3 regions of the Qipengyuania sp. genome follow, and region 2 is predicted to be linked to each of the others. Evidence: predicted binding sites of a transcription regulator. Region 2 holds the regulator's gene; each other region holds the start of a gene.
The links. Region 2 encodes LexA, which represses DNA repair genes until DNA is damaged. Its sites were predicted from a motif close to GTTCCNCNCTTGTTCT; they were not measured.
Positions count from the first base shown of each region.

Region 1: the regulator LexA is predicted to act here: its motif matches at 2,185-2,200, upstream of ACQY4G_RS06395 (ribonucleoside-diphosphate reductase subunit alpha).
Region 3: the regulator LexA is predicted to act here: its motif matches at 1,901-1,916, upstream of ACQY4G_RS00335 (S24 family peptidase).

Region 1 covers NZ_OZ255844.1:1,295,642-1,300,999, forward strand. Annotated here, with positions in the region: gene ACQY4G_RS06385 (alpha/beta fold hydrolase) at 1-775, shown strand, start outside; gene ACQY4G_RS06390 (energy transducer TonB family protein) at 1,201-1,686, shown strand; gene ACQY4G_RS06395 (ribonucleoside-diphosphate reductase subunit alpha) at 2,252-4,267, shown strand; gene ACQY4G_RS06400 (diguanylate cyclase) at 4,344-5,358, opposite strand, start outside.
Region 2 covers NZ_OZ255844.1:2,696,169-2,703,048, forward strand. Annotated here, with positions in the region: gene pip (prolyl aminopeptidase) at 1-72, shown strand, start outside; gene ACQY4G_RS13200 (anthranilate synthase component II) at 148-762, shown strand; gene trpD (anthranilate phosphoribosyltransferase) at 759-1,751, shown strand; gene trpC (indole-3-glycerol phosphate synthase TrpC) at 1,753-2,538, shown strand; gene lexA (transcriptional repressor LexA) at 2,686-3,375, shown strand; gene ACQY4G_RS13220 (ComEC/Rec2 family competence protein) at 3,396-5,579, opposite strand; gene gltX (glutamate--tRNA ligase) at 5,608-6,880, shown strand, end outside.
Region 3 covers NZ_OZ255844.1:56,686-62,043, reverse strand. Annotated here, with positions in the region: gene ACQY4G_RS00355 (aldehyde dehydrogenase family protein) at 1-661, shown strand, start outside; gene ACQY4G_RS00350 (DUF7684 family protein) at 745-1,188, opposite strand; gene ACQY4G_RS00345 (hypothetical protein) at 1,296-1,649, opposite strand; gene ACQY4G_RS00340 (hypothetical protein) at 1,639-1,854, opposite strand; gene ACQY4G_RS00335 (S24 family peptidase) at 2,028-2,669, shown strand; gene ACQY4G_RS00330 (hypothetical protein) at 2,756-3,397, shown strand; gene ACQY4G_RS00325 (hypothetical protein) at 3,381-3,758, opposite strand; gene ACQY4G_RS00320 (MBL fold metallo-hydrolase) at 3,879-4,520, shown strand; gene ACQY4G_RS00315 (MAPEG family protein) at 4,752-5,150, opposite strand; gene ACQY4G_RS00310 (IS1 family transposase) at 5,249-5,358, opposite strand, start outside.

The DNA of each region.
Region 1 (5,358 bases), 1.4 Mb from region 2:
CGAGTTGGTGGAGGCGCTCGCCCGCCACGGTTTTCGAGTAATCCGCTACGACAATCGCGACATCGGTCTCAGCCAAAAATTCGACGGGGTGAAAGCGCCCGGTCTCATCAAGATGACATTGCTGTCCAAGATCGGACTGACGCCCAGGGTCCCCTACACGCTGGCGGACATGGCCGATGACGGGGCGGGACTGCTCGATGCGTTGGGAATCGACAAGGCGCATATCGTCGGGGCGAGCATGGGCGGGATGATCGCGCAGCATTTCGCCGCGCGCCACGCCGACAAATGCCTCTCGCTCACCTCGATCTTCTCGACGACGGGCAATCCCAAGCTGCCGCCCGCCAAGCCCGAGGCGTTGAAGGCACTGGTCACCCGGCCCAAGAGCACCGAAGAGGAGGTGCTTGTCGAACACGGCATGATGCTGGCCCGCACGATCGGCTCTCCCGGATATCCGCCCGACGAGGAGCGATTGCGCGAACGCACCCGGGCCAGCGTGCGGCGGAGCTTCTATCCCGAAGGGCCGACGCGGCACCTCTCGGCAATCGTCGCCGATGGCGACCGCCGCGAGATGCTGAAGTCAATCTCGGTGCCGACTCTGGTGTTGCATGGCGAGGATGATCCACTGGTGCCCTGCGAGGGGGGGCACGATACGGCGGCCTCGATCCCGGGGGCCAAACTCAAAACGATCCCGGGATGGGGACACGACCTGCCGCTGGCGCTGGTCGACGAGGTAGCCGATGCGATCGCCGATCATGCCAAGGCGAGCATGAGCTAGGCCCGAAAACGGCGCTACCGGCAGTGCAAATCGCCAAATGGGAACGCTTTCCTTCGACCAACGCCCTGCCTCGCTCGACCAGCGGACGAACGGAAATTGTGCCAAAAGTATGACAGTAGCGAGTCCGTTACCCCATCTCGCAGGATTCTTGTTCGTAGCAGAAACGAGCGTTGCCACGAGCGTGAGGAAGTTCGACGGCATTTTCATTAAGTTTCGTAATCTGTCCTTTTATGCTGGAATTGCCGCTCGTTTGACAATAATCTTTCACCGTTTACCGTATCGCACAGGATAGCCGGCAACCGCAGCCGCTGGTTTGTCCCCGATCGACCAAAGATCGTGCAACACGGGATTGCCGCCTTCCTCCTGGTAGGCAGGGCGACACGAAACTGCGGCCGATCATCTTTTGCGAGAGAAAGGATGATCCGATGAAGACCCCCCTCATTGCTCTAGCCAGCGCGCTGCTGATGACAGCGGTTCCGGCCACTTCCCAGGACATTATCGTCTCGGCCGAGGAGGCCGCAGCAGTCGAGCTGATTTCGCGCGAGCTCGATCGCAATCTGGTTCATGCCGATTGGCCGCGCCAACAGGCTCGGGGGGAGGGTGTCGCCATGGTACGGTTCCAGCGCGATGCCGATGGCCGCGCCGTGGATGTCGAGTTCTATCGCCGGTCGGGCAGTTCCAGTGTCGATCGTCTGGCGCGCAGGGCCGTGAAGCGGCTCGGCCGGAATGCCCCGTTGCCGGCGCTTGGCGGGGCGGACCAAATCTTCCAGGCCAACATCATCGTGGCGAACAGCGAGCAGGCGTTCTCGAATTTCGCGAGCAAGCTCGCCAAGCTCGAGAAAACCCGGCTGTCCGACCCGCGTGAACGGAGGGTCTTTGCCTTCACCGCATCCCCGCGCAAGGCGAGCTGATACCCGACTGGCTTTGGCGCTCTTCGGCGTCGTCGCGATCCCGTGCTGCGGACGGGGCGCGGTGGCGCCGGAGTTGTTCTGCGACGGCCCGGCGAGCGCCGCGCCGATTCCAAAATTGCGCGCTCGGATTCGATTGAATCTCAAGCCGGCACGATGATTTTTGCCCGCAAAATTTTTTTCACCGATTCATTTTCGCCCTTGCGCTCGCCGCGAGTCCAGCTTGGTCCACGCGTCGCGGCGTTGCAGCAAACTAAGGCACCTCGTCCCGAAGCTGCGAAGCGGCCTTAATTCCGCATTGACCCTCTTGCGCGTGAGTCCTGCCTGATTCAGTATCTAGTGGTCGGGCTACCGGGGGTACCCACAAGACCTAGCTATTGGCGGCCAAATGCCCATATTGGCATGCACCCGCCCGGACGGCAGGCTTGTGGGAAAGAAGAGGATAAGTTTTCCCCCCGGTGCCGCGCAAAATTGCTAGGCGGGACAGCGGTCCCACCGACTCGAACACAAGCGGAACACGCGCGGTGCGAATGCAGCCGCGCGAAGCACACGGAAGGCGGGGCAGACGATGGATTTCAAGACCGGGGACGATACGGCGGTGGCACTGGATATCGATACGCAGGACGCCGCACCCGAGCCCAGCACGGAGACAAAGGCGGTCGCGATGGACAAAACGGACAAGGGTAGCGACGGGCTGGTTCAGCAGGCCGCGGGCGAGGCGCTGGCCGGCGCGGTGGCGAGTGCTGCGGCCGAAGCCGCCAAGCACGACAGCAAGAAAGTGCTCGACCGCCGTTTCGACGTGAAGATCGACGAGAGTCGCGATGCTTTGCTGACGGAATTCGGCAAGGAAACGCTTACCGATCGCTATCTGCTGCCGGGCGAGAAGTACCAGGACCTGTTCGCGCGCGTGGCCGATTACTTCGCCGACGACGCCGAGCATGCGCAGCGCCTCTACGATTATATCTCGAACCTGTGGTTCATGCCCGCCACACCCGTGCTGTCGAACGGCGGGACGACGCGCGGCCTGCCGATCTCCTGCTATCTCAACAGCGTCGAGGACAGCCTCGACGGGATCGTCGGCACCTGGAACGAGAACGTCTGGCTGGCCTCGAAGGGCGGCGGCATCGGCACCTACTGGGGCAATGTCCGCGGCATCGGTGAGCCCGTTGGCCTCAACGGCAAGACCAGCGGCATCATTCCTTTCGTGCGCGTAATGGACTCGCTGACCCTGGCGATTTCGCAGGGGTCGCTGCGCCGCGGTTCGGCTGCCTGTTACATCGATATCTCGCACCCGGAGATCGAAGAGTTCCTCGAAATCCGCAAACCTTCGGGCGACTTCAATCGCAAGGCGCTCAACCTGCACCACGGCGTGCTGGTGACCGATGCCTTCATGGAAGCGGTGCGCGCGGGCGAGGAATTCGATCTCGTTAGCCCGCGCGACGGCAGCGTGCGCAAGACGGTCGACGCGCGCAGCCTGTTCCAGAAGCTGGTCGAGACCCGGCTGGCCACCGGCGAACCCTACATCGTGTTCTCCGACACGGTGAACCGGATGATGCCCAAGCATCACCGCGAGCTCGGCCTCAAGGTCTCGACTTCGAACCTGTGCGCCGAAATCACCCTGCCGACGGGGATCGACCACCTCGGCAATGACCGCACGGCGGTGTGCTGCCTGTCCTCGCTCAACCTCGAGAAATGGGACGAGTGGAACGGTGACAAGCAGTTCATCGAGGACATCATGCGTTTCCTCGACAACGTGCTGCAGGACTATATCGACCGCGCGCCCGACGAGATGGCGCGGGCGAAGTATTCCGCCATGCGCGAGCGCAGCGTGGGCATGGGCGTGATGGGCTTCCACTCCTTCCTCCAGCAAAAGGGTATCGGTTTCGAAAGCCCGATGGCCAAGGTGTGGAACCTCAAGATGTTCAAGCACATCAGCGGCAAGGCCGAAGAAGCTTCGCTAGTCCTCGCGCAGGAACGCGGCGCCTGCCCCGACGCCGAAGAAATGGGCGCGATGGAGCGCTTCAGCTGCAAGATGGCGATCGCGCCGACAGCGTCGATCAGCATCATTTGCGGCGGGACCAGCGCCTGCATCGAGCCGATCCCGGCCAATATCTACACCCACAAGACGCTGTCGGGCTCGTTCATCGTCAAGAATCCCTATCTCGAAAAGATCCTCGACAAGAAGAGCAAGAACTCGACCAATGTGTGGAACTCGATCCTCGAGCGCGGCGGGTCGGTCCAGCACCTCGATTTCCTCACCGACGAGGAAAAGGCCGCGTTCAAGACCAGCTTCGAGATCGACCAGCGCTGGCTGCTCGAATTCGCCGCCGACCGTGCGCCCTTCATCGACCAGGCGCAGTCGCTGAACCTGTTCATCCCGGCCGACGTCGATAAGTGGGACCTGATGATGCTGCATTTCCAGGCGTGGGAGAAGGGCATCAAGTCGCTTTACTACCTCCGCTCGAAGAGCGTGCAGCGCGCCGGCTTCGCGGGCGGCGTCGAGGCCGACAACACGGCCGATGCGGCGAAGTACGAACTCGCCGCCGAGCAGACCGATTACGAGGAATGCCTCGCCTGCCAGTAAGGGGGCGCGAGCGCCCTTCATCGAGCGGGGCCGGCAACCATCGCGGTTGCCGGCCCCGCTTGTGTTCTAGCTCCGGTCAGGCATGCCGTGCCGCCACCACGCTACGGTTTCGTCCCTCCGCCTTGGCGCGATAGAGCGCCTCGTCGGCAGCCGAGATCATTTCCGCCAAAATTGGCGCATCGGGCCCTTGGTGCAAGGCGATGCCGATGCTCGCCGTGCAGCTCGCGGTTGCCCGGCCGCCGTCCTGGACGATCTCGATCCGTTCGATCGAGACCCTTAGATCTTCGGCTACCGCCAATGCCTGAGAGGCGTCGTCCGCACGCAGTAGCATGACGAATTCCTCTCCCCCGAAACGTGCCGCAAGTCCGCCGTATCGAACCGAGGTGTGCCGCATGACTTCGGCTACCGCGCGCAGACAATCGTCCCCCGCCTGGTGCCCCCAGCGATCGTTGAACTCCTTGAAATGGTCGATGTCGAGTATCAGCAGCGCCGTCTTCGGATGGCCGCTCGCCACCGGCATGGCGAAATGCGCAGCGAAATTCTCTTCCGCCCGGCGACGGTTTGCAAGCCCGGTCAACGGGTCTTCCATCGACATTTCGGTGAGTTCGGTATTGCTCTCCTGCAAGCTTGCGGCGCGACTGCCGGCCTCCAGCGTCGCCAGCAGCGTGCGGCGCTCGAGCCAGTGTACCCGGCGCGTGAGTACCGTCGCCGCGCCTGCGGTCAGCACCATGATCGGCAGATAGGCATCCGATGTGGCTATTACGCTCTGAAAGACGATTACGAAGCCGCTCACCGCACCGAAATACAGCAGCACGAAGGCCGGAACCTCCCATCCGCGAAAGGGCAGCACGGGCAGCGCAAAGCCGAGTAGCGAGACGACTCCGAGGGCAAGCAGGGCATCGGACGGCGGCGGCACGAAGAGGCTGGCATATGCCAGACTCACCGCGAAGCCGGTCAGAAGCAGCGCCATCAGCACCTTTTGTAGGCCCAGCATGTGACGCGGCAGAAGTAATGCGGCGATGCCCAGCGGGACCACCATGCCCAGCCGGAAGGCGGCGACTTCTCCGATGTGTTGCGGCGCCACCACCAAA
Region 2 (6,880 bases):
AGCGCCAGCGAGCCCGGTATCGTCGACGGCCTGGTCCGCGCGACCGACCAGCTGGCCGGCAAGCGGGCGTAACGCCACGTTGACGTTTCGCCTCTCGCAGCTTTCCTTGCTTGAAAGCACGGCGCCAGAGCTTCATTGACGCCACGAATGACCGACACTCGCACCATCCTCGTAATCGACAATTACGACAGCTTCACCTTCAATCTCGTCCACTATCTCATGGAAATGGGCGCGAGTGTGGAGGTGGTGCGCAATGACGCCATTTCGGCGAGTGAGGCGCTGGCCACAGATCACGCGGGCTTTCTGATCTCGCCCGGCCCCTGCACGCCGAACGAGGCGGGGGTCAGCCTCGACCTCGTGGCGGCGTGCGCCGATGCAGGCAAGCCGCTACTCGGCGTGTGTCTCGGCCATCAGTCCATCGGCCAGCATTTCGGTGGGCGGGTCGTCCGTGGCGGGCTGATGCACGGCAAGACGTCACCGGTGACGCATGATGCCAACGGGGTCTTTGCCGGCCTGCCCTCGCCCTTCACGGCGACGCGCTATCATTCGCTGGTGGTCGAGAACATTCCCGATTGCCTCGAAATCAACGCCACCAGCGAGACGCCCGGCCTCGACGGCAGCAGCGTGATGGGCTTTCGCCACAGCGAGCTGCCGATCCACGGCGTCCAGTTCCACCCAGAAAGCATTGCCACCGAGCACGGTCACGCGCTGCTCGCCAACTTCCTCGACATCTGCGGTATCGCCGCCAAGGTCCCGGCATGAAACGACTTCCCGACGCAAAGCAGCACCTTGGCGAGCAGGAGGCCGAAGAGGTCTTTGGCTGGATTCTCGATGGCGAAACGTCAGACGAGGACATCGCGAGGTTTCTCGTCGACATGTCGGCGCGGAGCGAAACCTCTGACGAGATCGCCGGGGCGGCGCGAGCGTTGCGCGCGCGGCTGATCCCGGTCGATGCGCCCGAAGGGACGGTGGATTGTTGCGGCACCGGCGGCGACGGCCATCACACGCTCAATGTGTCGACAGCGGTCAGCCTGGTCGTCGCTGCCTGCGGCGTGCCCGTTGCCAAACACGGCAATCGCGCGGCCAGCAGCAAATCGGGCGCGGCCGACACGCTGGAGGCGCTCGGTCTCGACATGGAAGCGGCGGGAAGAAGCGCCGAGAAGACCCTGGCGGAACTGGGGATTTGTTTCCTTTTCGCCAAGAACCATCATCCGGCGATGGGGCGGATCCAGCCCATTCGCCAGAAATTGGGCGTGCGTACGATCTTCAATCTTATGGGTCCGCTGTCGAACCCTGCCGGTGTGCGTCGCCAGCTCATCGGCATCGCGCGGCCCGCCTATGTGCCGATCTACGCTGCGGCAAAGGCCAAGCTGGGGACCGATCGCACCTTCATCGCATCGGGGGACGAGGGGCTCGACGAGTTGAGCCTCGCGGGCGGCAATGAACTGGCCGATGTTAAGGGCAACGAATTCGAAATGCGTCGGGTGGTCGCGGTTCAGGCCAATCTACCGCACGCACCTGTCGAAGCCATTCGCGGCGGCGATCCGGACCACAATGCGCGCGCGCTGGAGGCACTGCTCAGCGGTACTCCGGGTCCCTATCGCGATGCCGTTCTTTTCAATGCCGCTGCCACGCTGATGGTCGCCGATCGTACCGACGACTGGACCGAAGGTGCCGAGATCGCTGCAGAAGCGCTGGATTCGGGCAAGGCCAAGGCTCTGCTCGGCAACTGGATCGCAATGGCCGCGTGACATGAACAAGCTGGAGGAAATCTGCGCGACCAAGCGCGAGGAAGTGGCTGCACGCAAGGCGCGCCGCTCGCTTGCCGATCTCGAAGCCCTAGCCAAGGAACAAACCGCCCCCCGCGGGTTCCAAGCAGCTCTTTCGCGAGCACAAGCCGAGGGCTTCGGGCTGATCGCAGAGATCAAGAAAGCATCTCCCTCCAAGGGTCTGATACGCAAAGATTTCCGCCCCGCCGACCATGCCCACGCCTATGCAGCGGGCGGCGCTGCGTGCCTCTCTGTGCTGACCGATGCGCCCTATTTCGAGGGGCACGAGGACTATCTGGTCGAAGCCCGCGCGGCCTGCGCCCTGCCCGTCCTGCGCAAGGATTTCATGGTCGATCCGTGGCAGGTCGCCGAAGCCCGGGCAATCGGTGCCGATGCGATCCTGATCATCGTTGCTGCACTCGAGGACGGCGCGATGGTCGAGATCGAAGCGGCGGCGATCGAACACAAGATGGACGTGCTGGTCGAAGTTCACGATCGCACCGAACTAGAGCGTGCAACCTGTCTCCAGTCGCGATTGATCGGGGTGAACAATCGCGATCTCAAGACCTTCACCACCGATCTCGCGAACACCGAAACGCTGGCCGCGATCGCGCCTCACAATGCCCTTCTGGTCGGCGAAAGCGGAATTGCCACCCATGCCGATTGCGAGCGTCTGGCACGCTCGGGAGTGCGCAGTTTCCTCGTCGGAGAAAGCCTGATGCGCCAGGCCGATGTCGAGGCAGCGACGAGAGCGCTGCTTGGCGGTTGAACTCTCCACGCCGGACCGAACCGGGAACAATTGTTCCACCGCAAACCGTTCGAAAATGACGCTATTGCTTGACCTGGCGAATCAGGTTGCTTACTTGTTCCGCATTCGTTCACAGGTTTGTGAACAGGCGAAACGGGAGTGCGCAACATGCTGACCGCCAAGCAGCACGAATTGATCCGCTTCATCCAGCAGCGGCTGGAAGAGACCGGCATTTCGCCGAGTTTCGAGGAGATGAAGGAAGCGCTCGACCTCAAGAGCAAATCGGGCGTTCACCGGTTGATTTCCGCGCTCGAGGAACGCGGCTTCATTCGCCGCCTGCCCAATCGCGCCCGCGCGCTCGAAGTCGTCAAACTGCCCGAGGATGCAGTGATGGGCACGCCGAGGCCTGCTCCGGCGAACGATCCTGTCAGCGCCGCCATGCCCGCGAAAGCCGTCGCGCCTGATCCTGCGAACGACATAATCGACGTACCGCTCCATGGCCGGATTGCCGCCGGCGCGCCGATCGAGGCGATCGAAGGGCAGTCGAGCATGCCGGTTCCTGCCGCCCTGCTCGGCCCCGGCGAACATTATGCGCTCGAGGTCTCGGGCGACTCGATGATCGAGGCGGGCATTTTCGATGGCGATTACGCGCTGGTGAAACGCGCCGACAGCGCACGCGACGGCGAGATCGTAGTGGCACTGGTCGATAATGAGGAAGCGACGCTCAAGTATCTGCGCAAGGATGGTGGACGGGTCGTGCTCGATCCCGCCAATGGCGCTTACGAGCCGCAAGTCTACGAACCGCACCGCGTGCAGGTTCAGGGCAAGCTCGCAGGGCTGCTGCGGCGCTATCACTGACGGGCATTGCCCCGCGGTTCTCAGCGGGCGGATGCGCGCCACCAGCCATGCTCGCCCTCGTCCTGCGCAACGGTTTCGATGCGCGGTGCATCCAGATAGATCGCAGTACCGCCCTCGCGATCGAGGAACCGCCGGTCGGCCTTGAGCCAGCGCGGTTTGCAACTTCGCGGCAGAAAACGGTCGGCGACCACGATATCGGAATTTCGGCAGGCCGCTGCCAAAGCTCGCTCTGCGACGAGATCGCGGTTGCGGGCGACCAGTATCGACCAGTCGCGCCCTTCCCGAGCAATCGACAGCGTGCAGAATTCGGCACTACACTTGCTGCGTGGCCATTGCGATAGCGGGATCGGTACAAGGTCGGTCCCTGCCAGCTCGAGAAGGTTGTCCCGCGCATAACCGCCCTCGCTGTCCCGCAAAACCAGCAAGCGTTCGTCTTCGTTCGCAACGCCGATATCGCGCCCGTCACGGGTAATGAGAATATCGGGCACGGGCGCCGTCGCCATCATTCCTGCAGCGACCGCAACCGGCGCGAGTCCCCAAAGCCGGGCTCCGCCCTGCCAGAAAGCCAGCCAAAGCGCCCCAGCTAAGTAGAGCACCATCGCCCCCATACCGATCCGCGGGGCAAGCTTTACCGAACCCGGCTGCTCGGCAAAGAAGTGCGCGATGGCCAGCAAGAGGTCGAGCGACTGTCCGACGAGCCACCATGCCGGGGCTCCCGCGCCTGCGAGATCGAGGAGCAAGGCCAGCGCTACCAATGGCATGGATACGAAAGTCACCAACGGAATGGCGATCAGGTTGGCCGCCGCGCCGTAGACACCGGCACGATGGAAGTGGAAAAGCACGATCGGCATCAACGCCAGCTCGATCACCAGCCCGGTCAGGAACAATATGGCTGCCCGCCTGCCAAAGCGCCGCACCCAGCTCTCCTCGCGCGGCGCCAGAAAGTCCCTTATCCGCTGGACATTGTGCAACGCTACGATCGCGATCACCGCAGCGAAACTCATCTGGAAGCTCGGCCCGACCAGGGATTCCGGCCACAGCGCGAGCACCACGCCCGCCGCGATCGCGACCATTCGCAATGACAGCGGCTCGCGCCCCAGCGCCAGGGCGACAAGCACCAACAAGGCTCCGATGCAGCTGCGCACGGTCGGAACCTCGGCACCGGTCAGCAGCGTATAGCCGATCCCTGCCAATGCCGCCGCGCCCGCCGCGACCAGGGGCAAGCGCACGCGCAAAGTGAGCCAAGGCCACAGCGCGAGCAACTTGAGTGCGACGAGGTAGGTCGCCGCAATGATTGCGCTGACATGCAAACCGCTGATCGACAGCAGATGCGTCAGCCCGGAATCGCGCATCGCCTCCTCGTCGGCTTCGGGGATCGCGCCGCGGTCGCCGCTGGCCAGTGTCGCGGCGATTGCACCCGAGGTGCCTCCGAGGTTGGCGCGCACATGCGCAGACAGGTGCCGCTGGATCGACGCCAGAGATAACTCCGCCGGCGGTGGCGGCTCCACCAATTCTACCGCGCCCACCACCGAACCGGTTGCCGACAGCCCCTCGAACCAAGCACGCCGCGCGAAATTGTAGGCGCCTGGCACGATCGGCGGCGACGGCGGCATCAGGCGCGCCGCAAGGCGGATACGGGCGCCTTCGCGGAAAATCCTGCGATCCGCATCGACCGGAAGGTTGACGCGATAGGCAACCGCGCGTCCGCTCTCGGCATCGCGCGCCGCAAGGACAAGGCGCACGCGGTCTTCTGCAGGTTGCTCCTCGCGTTCCAGGATGCGGCCATCGATTAGTTCGAAGCGCGGATGGGGTATCGGTTCCGCACCGACCATCGCCGAACGCGCCCAGACCAGGGCGGTCCCTGCTGCCAAGGCCAGCCCGACCGAGAGCGCCGCAGTAAGCGTATAGACGCGGCGCTCGTCGCTCCGCCATGTGGCCAACGCCAGCATCGCCGCGGCGACTCCGCCTGCCATGACCGCCAGCCATTGCCAGGGGGTGCCGAGATAGAACCAGAACCCGATCCCGGCTGCGAAGGCGACCACCAGCCACGGTCCGCGATCGAATTCCGCAGCGGCGAGAAATGCCTCGAAACGCCGCGCAAAACTGGACAAGAGAGCGCTCATGCGCCAAGGGCGCGGCACCATATTGCGGGCCTCGTCGCCCGCCTCCCCCATCGGTATCGAAGGCGTCCCCCGTGTCGCCATGCAAGTGTTTGAAAGGAAGCGAGAGACAATGGCAAGCGTTAGTGGCAGCAAGACCCGGCAGGTCGTCACCCGCTTCGCTCCCTCGCCGACCGGCTACCTCCATATCGGCGGGGCGCGAACGGCGTTGTTCAACTGGCTCTATGCGCGGCATCATGGCGGCCGCGCGTTGCTGCGGATCGAGGACACAGACCGTAAGCGCAGCACCCCCGATGCGATCGAAAAGATTATCGACGGGCTCGACTGGCTGGGCCTCGATTTTGACGAGGCACCGGTGTTTCAGTCCGACCGCGCCGAACGCCATGCCGAAGTCGCACATAAGTTGCTCGAGGCGGGCCATGCCTATAGATGTTTTGCCACGCCCGAGGAACTCGAGGAGATGCGCGCCCAGCAACGCGCGAACAAGCAGCCGATGCGCTACGACCGGCGCTGGCGCGACCGCGACGAGAGCGAAGCGCCCGACGGCGCGCCCTTCGTGATCCGGCTGAAGGTGCCGACCGAAGGTGAGACGACGATCGAGGACGCCGTTCAGGGCAAGGTCACGGTAAACAACGCCGAGATCGACGATTACGTCCTGCTCCGCGCCGATGGAACGCCGACCTACATGCTCGCCGTTGTGGTCGACGATCACGACATGGGCGTCACCCATATCATCCGCGGCGACGACCATCTCAACAATGCCTTCCGTCAATTGCCGATCATACGGGCGATGGACCAGATAGAGGGTGGCTGGCCGGATCCGGTCTACGCTCACGTCCCCCTGATCCACGGGCCCGACGGTGCGAAAATGTCGAAGCGGCACGGCGCTGTCGGCGTCGAAGCCTATCGTGACGAGGAAGGCATCCTTCCCGAAGCGCTGTTCAATTACCTCTTGCGTCTTGGTTGGGGCCATGGCGACCGCGAAGAGATCACGAAGCGCGAAGCCATCGAACTGTTCGACCTCGACGGCGTTGGCAAGGGACCGGCGCGCTTCGACAGCAAGAAGATGCTGAATCTCAACGGCCACTACATCCGCGAGGCGGACGATGCTCGACTGGCGGAAATCGTGGCCGCCAGGATGGGACCGGAAGCAGACACAAAACTGCTTGCCGAGGCTATGCCCGTGCTGAAAACGCGCGCGAAGTCCGTCAACGAACTCACTGAGGGCGCAGCCTTTCTTTTTGCCGAACACCCGCTGGAAATGACAGAGAAGGCCGCCAAGCTTCTCGATGACGACGCACGTGCGCGCCTCGCCGGATTGTCAAAAATGCTGCATGTGCAAAATGACTGGACAATCGAGGCGCTGGAAGCCACTACGAAATCGT
Region 3 (5,358 bases), 480 kb from region 2:
GATCGTCGACCACGACGCCGATCTGGACGATGCTCTCGAACGGATCATCTTCGGCGCCTTCTACCAGAGCGGGCAGAGCTGCATCGGCGTGCAGCGCATCCTGATTCACGAGGATGTCTATGACCGGTTCAAGGACATGCTGGTCGAGAAGACCAAGGGCCTCGTTGCAGGCGATCCCAAGGACCGGGATACGTTCATCGGCCCGATGATCTCCGAAGGCGAGGCCAAACGTCTCAAAGGCTGGATCGACGAGGCGGTCGAGGGCGGGGCGAGCCTGCTCACCGGCGGTGGATGCGAGGGCAACATGCTCGAGGCGACGCTGCTCGAAGACGTGCACAAGGATGCCAAGGCGCTGAACGAGGAAGCCTTCGGCCCGCTCGCGATCCTGCAGAAATTCAGCGATTTCGACGCTGCGCTCGCCGAGGTGAACCGCTCCACCTTCGGCCTGCAGGCGGGCATCTTCACGCGCGACCTGTTCAAGATGTTCGACGCCTGGGACCGGCTCGAGGTCGGCGGCGTGGTGATCAACGACGTCCCCAGCTACCGCGTCGACAACATGCCCTATGGCGGGGTGAAGGATTCGGGGTTGGGGCGCGAGGGCATCAAGTTCGCGATGGAGGACATGACCGAAATCCGGAACCTTGTGATCCGGCGGGACTGATTAGGGGCGGGAGAGGGCAGTTTCTCGCTCGGCCTACCGGAAAGCATACGGTCCGTAAACGACCCGATTGCTGACATTCTGAGTTACTTAGCTGATTGCTCTACCTGCTCTACTTGGCTCGCGAAATACTGCGCCAGCACCTCTTCCCGGCGACTGACATCCGAGATGTGGAGGATGATTGTTTCGCTCAATTCCAGATCGGGATGGTCTGCACAAAAACCGGCAAACCAGAAGGCCTCAGAAAGTGGCTCCTTGTCGTGCCATGTTGTCATGATGTAGTCTTTATCCGGCACCTTACCGAAATCGAACGCTTCTAGATTGGCCCAATCCACACTGTCGTGCCATGCTTCGCACGAGCAACCCCACGCAATGACGTAGCGCGCTCCTATTGACCAAATCCAGTTCGCCACCCGGTTGCGCCACTCATCTGGCACTTCTTCGTCAGCAACAATAATCAGCCGATAAGGCTTCGCTTCGAGCGAAGGGGGCTGTTGGCCTGGTCCGAGTTGTAAGTATCTTGGATCCATCGCTCTGTCATATCAGAGGAATGGAGCGCAGCAATGTCCGCTTCCCCCCCAACCCCAGCCGTTCCCACAATGCGTAACGTGTGACGAAAGCTGCCATGCGTACTGCCTCATCCCTCCTCGAGCAGCAGCAGTTCGCAGCGAACCACCAGCCGCGGCTCGGGGATCAGGCGATGTTCGACCTCGACCACGCCCGCATCGGCCACGAGCTGGCCGGGGATGGCGAATTCGTGATCGGGCAGATCGGCGACGAACTGCTCTCCTGCCTCCACCGCATCCTCGCCCGCGAACAGGATTGCGAGGCTGTGGCGCGTGCCGGCGAAGGTGATGCTGGCCCAGGCCTTCTCGGTATGATTCAGCACCTGTCCCCGATGCGCGTGGAGGTCGGCCAGCGCGGCGCGCAGGCGATCGGCGGCAGTGCGGCGTGTGCGCGGCGGGCGGGGTGGGGTTGCTTCATCCGACATGCGCGGTCTCCTCTTCGCGGACGACCTCGCGCGCAGCGGCGTATCCAGCCATGAACCCCTGGATCCGCTGCTCGGTCCGGTCGCGTGGCTCGCGGCCCATGCGCAGGTCGAGCACGAAGCGCGGATCGTGCGCCGCGAGGCGGCCGAATTTCGTTGCCGCCATCTCGTGCTGGCGGAGGAATCTCTCGATGGAACGGATCAGCATGTCGGGCTCCCCTGATGATGGCCGGAAGTGGCGATTCGCTGTATCTGTTCCGCTTATGTTCCAACTCAAATCCTACTTGTCTAGGAAAAATCCTATGCTATAGGAATTTTCTCGCATGCTTGGCTTTCGTGTCCTTTTGGCAGGGTACGGATGGAGTGGCAGGAGGTGTCGATATGGGTGACGTCATGACCCCCGAACGCGCTCGGCTGGTCGAGCTGGCCGAGGCTGGGCGAACGAGCCTTGCCTCGCTTTCTACCATGTTGGGACGCAATCCCAGCTATTTACAGCAATTCGTCCGCAAGGGCAGCCCCCGCAAGCTGGAGGAGGCCGACCGTCGCCGCCTGGCCGAATTCTTCGGCGTGAGCGAGGTCGAGCTGGGGGCCGATCCCGACCATGCACGCTCGCGCGCTGCGGACGATTTCATCGCCGTGCCGCGCCTGCCGCTGGATGCCTCGGCGGGACCGGGCGCCTTTTCGGCGGAGGAAATATCTTTCGACAGCTATCGCTTCAGCCGCCGCTGGCTGCGCGAAATGGGGCTGGAGGGCGCCGATCTCACCGCGATCCGGGTGGAGGGCGACAGCATGGAGCCGACCCTGCGCAGCGGCGACGAGATTTTCGTCGATCGCAACAAACGCCAGGGCGAGGGCATCCACGTCGTGCGCATCGGCGACGCGCTCCACGTCAAGCAGGTCCAGGCCAGCGCGCCGGGCCGCATCACGCTGATCAGCGCCAACGACAGCTACGCCCCGATCGACCTCGCGCGCGAGGAGGTCGAGGTGATCGGACGCGTGGTGTGGAAAGGGGGGCGGGTGTGATGTTGCGCCGATTACGACGCAAACTCATGCCGAGGATCATTGCTTGGCGGCGAGAGGCAATGAAGCCGCGAAGGCTGCTAACAGATGTGATCTGGGATGTCTCTGAAGCGTGGGAAGAACGATACACGCATGAATGGGATCACAAGGACGCCGAGTGCCCAAGCCAGCCAGAGCGGATGGAGTTGGCGGAGCAGCTGGCAGAAACCGATCCGGCGGGTGCGCTCGAGCTTTATATACAAGCGGCGGCGGACGGGAGTGTCTGGTCGATGTGGATTGTCGGTTGGCACCACGACGGTGGCTGTGCCGTCCCTCGAAACGATGAATTGGCGGAGCAGCATTATCGTATAGCTATCAATCACGGTTCAATGCGAGCCAACATCGATTGTGCGAAACTCCTTAAAAGGCAGGGGCGGTTAGATGCCGCGTTGCGGATTCTCGAAAGGCCGGTTGAACAGGGTTACGTGCCAGCACTGTTCTGGAAAGCATATTACACCTATTGGCGCGATTCTTCGCGCAGGACCGCGCGCCGCGTAGAACCACTATTGGTTTGCGCGATTGACGCTGGTCATCCCTACGCGCGATATTTCCGCAGCTGGCTCGAAATGAAAGGCAAGTTGGGCCTTCGGCAGGTTCGGTCGGGATGGCGGGATTGGTGGCAACAATTGGATGAGTATCGAGACGCCTGCGACGGAAAAGGTAGCGGTGAAAGCCCTAACCCGGCCGCTTGATGTAATCCTCCGACTGCAAGGTCAGCATGTAGTCGGCGATTACCTCGATGTCCTCCTCCACCAGATCGACATCCATCTGCATGGGGTAATTGTGCGCATCCGACAGGAAGGTGACCAGCGTGTCGCGCGTCAGGCCCGGGCTGTTGGCGATATCGGCGAAGCCGGGCGCCTGCGGATTGGGCGAGACGGCATTGTCGATCACCGCGTGGCACTCGCCGCAGATCGCGGTCACATAGGTGGGGGCTGCGCTTTCGCTGGCCGTCGCCGCTGCCGCATCCGCCACCGGGATCGGTTGGGCATCGTAGGTCTGGCAGGCTGTCAGCATCAGCGGGGCCGCAAGAATCGCTGCGATTTGTCTCATCCGTTCGCTCCTTCGCGCGTATCGCGGCATTGTGCCGCAGATGCGCCTTGTTTTCGATGACGAAGCCGACCATTTTCCCCGGCAATGGAAAACAGCAAACAAACTCCCGCCGCACCGCCGATGAAAGCCGGCATCGTGCCTGTGACTCCCTTGCAGCAGAACTGCTCTTTGATCTGGTGCACCGCGACCAACAAGGGGGCACTGGTCGACCCGGGCGGCGATCTCGACAAGCTGAAGGCGGCGGTCGCCAAGACCGGGGTGGAACTGGAAAAGATCCTCATTACGCACGGTCATATCGACCATTGCGGCGAGGCAGGCGTGCTGGCGAAGGAACTAGGCTTGAGAATCGAGGGGCCGCAGGAGGCCGACCGCTTCTGGATCAGCCGCCTCGACGAGGACGGACGCAAATATGGCGTCAACGGGCAAGTCTTCGAACCCGACCGCTGGCTGGAGGATGGTGACACCGTCACCGTGGGCGACCTCACCCTGGAGGTCATCCACTGCCCAGGCCACACGCCCGGACACGTGGTGTTCTTCCACCGGCCGAGCAAATTCGCGATCGTCGGCGACGTGCTGTTCCAGGGCAGCATCGGCCGGACCGACTTCCCGATGGGCAACCACCAGGATTTGATCGACGCGATCACGCAGAAACTCTGGCCGCTGGGCGACGACGTCACCTTCATCCCCGGCCATGGCCCGACCAGCACTTTCGGGCAGGAACGCAAGACCAACGCCTTCGTGAGCGATTACGCGTTGAGTTGATGGCGTCTGTCCGCGGTTGACTGCGTCACCCGCAGCGCCCTGTTCCTTCCCTCTCCCCCGCCCGGCCACCCACGGCACGGTATCTTATGGGTGGCCGGGTGGGGGAGAGGGAAGGCCAGGCAAGGGCCGGACGGAGGTCCGGCACGTATGCAACAAAGACTCCGGGTGGGGGAGCGGGACGGAACAGCAAGCCTTCGACGGATGTCGAAGGCGCAAGCAAGAAGAGAATCCCTACATCACCCCCATCGCGATCAGCACGGCAACGGCCGCCAGACCGAGCAGTGTCAGCATCGTAGTCAGCACGCCGATCATGCGCGGCTTGGTGCCGGTTTCGGCGTCCATGCCGAAGCCATGCGCCACGCGTCCCAGCATGTAAATGCCGGCCACCCAGGCGAGCCAGGGATTTCCGCGGCCCGACAATTCGATCACCGCGATCAGCACGAGCACGAAAGGCGTGTTCTCGACGAAATTGAGCTGCGCGCGCATCCGGCGGGTCAGCGGTCCCCCGGCATCGTCGCCATGCACGGTCTTGGTTGCCTGGCGCATCTGGCCGACGCGCAGGCTGAGCCAGATGTTGATGATGGCGGCGGCTGCCGCGGCGGTCAGTGTTACCGGCAGGATAACGCCCATGCCTCTCCCTCCCTTGCGATCTCTCGAATGACGACCCATCTGGAGTGCTAGGGCGATGCAGTAGACCGCGCAATGCCACCTGCATGGCGGGTAGTGGGTCAGTTTGAAATCTTCTTGTAAGGGCCACGCTTCGTCGGCTTCTCGGCTTCGGCCTTTTCCAGCAGCCTCACAATATCCGCAATATCCCAAAGACGGTCGCTAACGCCAG